2 regions of the Pseudoxanthomonas sp. F37 genome follow, and region 2 is predicted to be linked to the other one. Evidence: predicted binding sites of a transcription regulator. Region 2 holds the regulator's gene; the other holds the start of a gene.
The links. Region 2 encodes HrcA, which represses chaperone genes, less so after heat shock. Its sites were predicted from a motif close to TTNGCACTCNNNNNNNNNGAGTGCNAA; they were not measured.
Positions count from the first base shown of each region.

Region 1: the regulator HrcA is predicted to act here: its motif matches at 1,092-1,118, upstream of MUU77_RS03025 (co-chaperone GroES).

Region 1 is NZ_CP095187.1:683,234-685,693, forward strand. Features, by position in the region: gene MUU77_RS03015 (protein-disulfide reductase DsbD) at 1-622, opposite strand, end outside; gene cutA (divalent-cation tolerance protein CutA) at 627-956, opposite strand; gene MUU77_RS03025 (co-chaperone GroES) at 1,166-1,459, shown strand; gene groL (chaperonin GroEL) at 1,599-2,460, shown strand, end outside.
Region 2 is NZ_CP095187.1:2,118,552-2,121,011, forward strand. Features, by position in the region: gene dnaK (molecular chaperone DnaK) at 1-23, opposite strand, end outside; gene grpE (nucleotide exchange factor GrpE) at 134-655, opposite strand; gene hrcA (heat-inducible transcriptional repressor HrcA) at 697-1,746, opposite strand; gene recN (DNA repair protein RecN) at 1,835-2,460, shown strand, end outside.

The sequences.
Region 1 (2,460 bases), 1.4 Mb from region 2:
AGCCGCGCGCGGGCGTGAAGCGCAGCAGCAGTTCGTCGCCGTCGAAGGCGATCGCCTCGAAGGCGAACGCCTGTTCCGCCGGCAGCGGCAGCGCATCCAGGCCGGCCTGCGGCGTCTGGCCGAGCAGGTTGCCGGCGCGCGCGCCCGACGCCAGCGGAACGAAGGCAGTGCCCTCGGCGGCCGGCAACGCCACCTTCAGCGTGCGCGTCTGCGGCGGGTAGCAGATGCCGGCGTCGGCGCAGCCCTGGTACTTGATCTTCAGCGTGACGCTGTCGGCGCTCGCCGCCGATTGCCCGGGCAGGGTGGCGAGCAGTTCGCCGCGGTAGGTTTCGACATCGCCGAAGAACTCGTCCCGGTAGGCCTTGCCCTTGGGCAACTGCAGCGGCTGCGCGACGAAGCCCGCATCGGCCTCCACGCCGGTGCGGTGCCGGTACAGGTAATAGCCGTCGGTGATCTTCCAGCGGATCTCGATGCGGTCGCGCGCCGGCGCGCTGGCGCTCAGCACGAAGGCTTCGTCCACCGGCAGCAGGTCGTCCTGGGTGATGGCGGCCGAGGCTGTCGGTGCGACCAGCGAGGCGAGGGACAGCAGCAGGCAGGCGAGCAGGGTGCGGATCGGCGTCATCGGGTCACTCGGGTCGGGCGTCGGCGCGCGTTTCCGCGGCGACCCAGTCCAGGTAGGCGGGCAGGCCGGCGGTTTCGACCGCCAGGATCTCGGGCAGTTCATACGGATGGAGTTCGGCCAGCCGCGTCATGAGGGCATCGCGCCGGTCCGCCGGCGTCTTGGCCAGCAGCTGGACCTCGCTGGCCTGTTCGACCCGGCCCTGCCAGTGGTAGGTCGAGACCACCCCCGGGAGCAGGCTGACGCAGGCCGCCAGGCGCTCCTCCACCAGGATCCGCGCCAGCCGCTGAGCGGTGTCGGGATCGGGGCAGGTGGACAGGATCAGGAAGACGGACATGGGTGGCCGATTATCGCAGACCCGCCGCACCGGCCCGGCCGGCGAAAAAAAGTGCGGGCACACCCCTTGAAAGCCGCAGGCCGCCGCCCAACATCCCCGTCATCCCGGCCTGGCCGGGTTTTTGTGCCCCGGGCGTTGGCACTCTCCGTGGACGAGTGCTAACATCCCCGCCCCTTTCCTAGTCCAATCAATCACTTAAGAGGATTGACATGAGCAACATCAAGCCCCTGTACGACCGCCTGGTGGTCAAGCCGATCGAAGCCGAAGAGACCTCGCTGGGCGGCATCATCATTCCCGACGCCGCCAAGGAAAAGCCCACCAAGGGCGAAGTCATTGCTGTCGGCGAAGGCAAGTTCATCGACGCCACCGGTGGCGTGCGCGCCCCGAAGGTGAAGGTGGGCGACAAGGTGATCTACGGTCAGTACTCCGGCTCGGCCTACAAGCAGGACGGCGTCGAGTACAAGATCATCAAGGAAGACGACGTCCTCGCGATCCTCGGCTGATGCCGAGGCGGGATGGGTGACTGGTGATTCGCAGTAGCGCAACCGCGCTGACGGTCCCGCCCCCACCGAATTCCCGCCGCCCGACGCTTATCGAATCACTCATCACACATCACGAATCACGAATCACGGAGTTTTTCCAATGGCAGCCAAAGATATCCGTTTCGGTGAAGATGCCCGTACGCGCATGGTGCGCGGCGTGAACATCCTCGCCAATGCCGTCAAGGCCACCCTCGGCCCGAAGGGCCGCAACGTCGTGCTCGAGAAGAGCTTCGGCGCCCCGACCATCACCAAGGACGGCGTGTCCGTGGCCAAGGAAATCGAACTGGCCGACAAGTTCGAGAACATGGGCGCGCAGATGGTGAAGGAAGTCGCGTCCAAGACCTCCGACAACGCCGGTGACGGCACCACCACCGCCACCGTGCTGGCGCAGGCGTTCATCCGCGAAGGCTCCAAGGCCGTCGCCGCCGGCATGAACCCGATGGACCTCAAGCGCGGCATCGACCAGGCCGTGAAGGCCGCCGTCGAAGAGCTGAAGAAGCTGTCCAAGCCGACCGCCGACGACAAGGCGATCGCCCAGGTCGGCACCATCTCGGCCAACTCCGACAGCAACATCGGCGACATCATCGCCGAGGCCATGAAGAAGGTCGGCAAGGAAGGCGTGATCACGGTCGAGGAAGGTTCGGGCCTGGAGAACGAGCTGGACGTGGTCGAGGGCATGCAGTTCGACCGCGGCTACCTGTCGCCGTACTTCATCAACAACCAGCAGTCGCAGCAGGTCGAATTCGACGACCCCTTCATCCTGATCCACGACAAGAAGGTCTCCAACGTCCGCGAACTGCTGCCGGTGCTGGAAGGCGTCGCCAAGGCGGGCAAGCCGCTGCTGATCGTGGCCGAGGAAGTGGAAGGCGAAGCCCTGGCCACCCTGGTGGTCAACACCATCCGCGGCATCGTGAAGGTCGCCGCCGTCAAGGCGCCGGGCTTCGGTGACCGTCGCAAGGCCA
Region 2 (2,460 bases):
TCGATGCCGATGATCTTGCCCATGATGGATCTCGCTCCCTAGCAGATTCTGATGTTGGACCCGGCGATCGGCCGGGTGGATGGTCCCGATATAGGGGTGCGATGACGCCGTTCAAGCGCCACCGGCCTGTCGTTCAGTCGTGCTTGGCCACCACCACCAGGGCCGGGCGCAGCAGGCGGCCGTTGAGCACGTAGCCCTTCTGGAACACCTGCACCACGCTGCCCGGTGCCGCACCGGGCGCATCGGCCTGGCTGATGGCCTGGTGATGCTCGGGGTTGAAGGCCTCGCCGGCCGGATCGAGCAGGCTCAGGCCGTTGTCGCTGGCGACCTTCAGCAGTTGCTTGAAGGTCAGCTCCAGCCCGTCCCGCAGGGGACTGGGCTCGCTGCCGGCGGCGGCCAGGCCGGCGTCCAGGCTGTCGAACACCGGCAGCAGGTCGCCCAGCAGGCGCTCGTTGGCGAACTTGCGGGCCTGCTCGATGTCGCGCGCCACGCGCTTGCGCTGGTTCTCCAGGTCGGCGCGCTCCAGCAGGGTCGTCGCACGCAGCTGGTCCAGCTCGTTGCGCAGGGTTTCCAACTCGGCCAGCAGGGCGGCGTCGGTGTCGGGGGATTCGGGCGCCTGGCCCGGGGTGGCATCGTGTTCGTGCTGTTCGTTCATTTCGGTTCCCTGGCGGCGGGTCCTGCCGCCCAACCGGGAACCTATGGGGCCGGGGCGTCGGGATTCAAGGCCGCGCCCAGCACATCGGCGGCCGCCTGCACCACCGGGATGACCCGGTCGTACGCCATCCGCGTGGGCCCGATGACGCCCAGCACGCCCAGCACCTGCCCGGCCGCCATGTACGGCGCGGTCACCACCGACACCCCGTCGTGCGGCGCCAGCCCGGTGTCCTCACCGATGAAGATGCGCACCCCCGGCGCGCGGATCGTGCGTTCCAGCAGCTGCAGGATCTCGCGCTTGCGCGCGAAGGCCTCGAACAGCTCGCGCAACCGCTCCAGGTCGGCCAGTTCCTGCACGCCCATCAGCCGGGTCTGCCCGGCCAGCACCACGTCGTCGTTGGGCGGCGTCAGCGCCTGCTCCGCCAGTTCGATGGATTCGGCCAGCAGGCCCTCCATCTCGGTCTGCGCCCGGCGCAGGTCGCGCAGCAGGCTGGCGCGGATGTCCGCCAGCGAGCGCCCGGCGAACTGGGCGTTGAGATAGTTGGCGATGCGCTCCAGTTCGGAGCGCTCGTACGGACGGCGGGTCTCGATGACCCGGTTCTGCACGTCGTTGTCGGCGAACACCAGGATGGCCATCACCCGTTGTCCGTCGAGCGGCACGAAATCGATGTAGCGGAAGGCGAACTGCTCGCGTCGCGGCACGCTGACCACGCCCACGAAATGGGTCATGGCCGACAGCAGCTCGGACGCATTGCCCAGCAGGGCCTGCGTTCCGGCGCCGCTGGGAAGTTCGGCGCGCAGGCGCGCCACCTCGCCTTCGCCCAGCGACTTCACCTGCACCAGGCTGTCGACGAACACCCGGTAACCCTGGGCGGTGGGAATGCGCCCGGCGGAGGTGTGCGGGGAACTGAGCAGCCCCACTTCCTCCAGTTCCGCCAGGATGTTGCGGATGGTGGCCGGACTGACTTCCAGCCCGGCATGCCGGGCCAGGGTCTGCGACCCCACCGGTTCGCCGTCGCGGATGTAGCGCGAGATCAGCGTGCGCAGCAACTGGCGGGCACGGGGGTCCAGCGAGGGCGACGGGGAGTTCATGCCCGCTAGATAACGTCGTGCCCGCGGCTTTGCAAGCCGTGCCCGTCCGGTCTCAGAACTTGCGCCTGCTCCGCTTACAATCCGCCGCATGCTCAGACATCTCGCCATCAAGGATTTCGCCGTGGTCCGCGCCGCCGAACTGGAATTCGGCGAGGGCATGACGGTCATCTCGGGTGAAACCGGCGCCGGCAAGTCGCTGCTCGTCGATGCCCTGGGTTTCCTGTCGGGCCTGCGCGCCGACAGCGGCGTGGTCCGGCATGGCGCCGAGCGCGCGGAACTGTCGGCCGAGTTCGCCGCGCCCCCCGGCTCGCCCGCCCAGGCCTGGCTGGCGGACAACGAACTGGACGACGAGGGCCAGTGCCAGCTGCGTCGCGTGATCCGTGCCGACGGCGGCTCCCGCGCCTGGATCAACGGGCGCAGCGTCACCCTGTCGCAACTGGCCGACCTGGCCGGGCGGCTGGTGGAAATCCATGGCCAGCACGAGCACCAGTCCCTGCTGGCGCGCAACAGCCAGCTCGACCTGCTGGATGCGTTCGCCCGCAACGACGCCTCGCGCGCCCGGGTGCGCGAGGCGGCCCGCGCGTGGTCGGCCCTGCTGCACGAGCGCGAGCAGCTGTCGGGCCAGGGCGATGTCTCCGACCGCATCAACTATCTGGAACACCAGCTGGCGGAGCTGCAGCGCGAAGACCTTTCGCCCACCGCGCTCGAACAGCT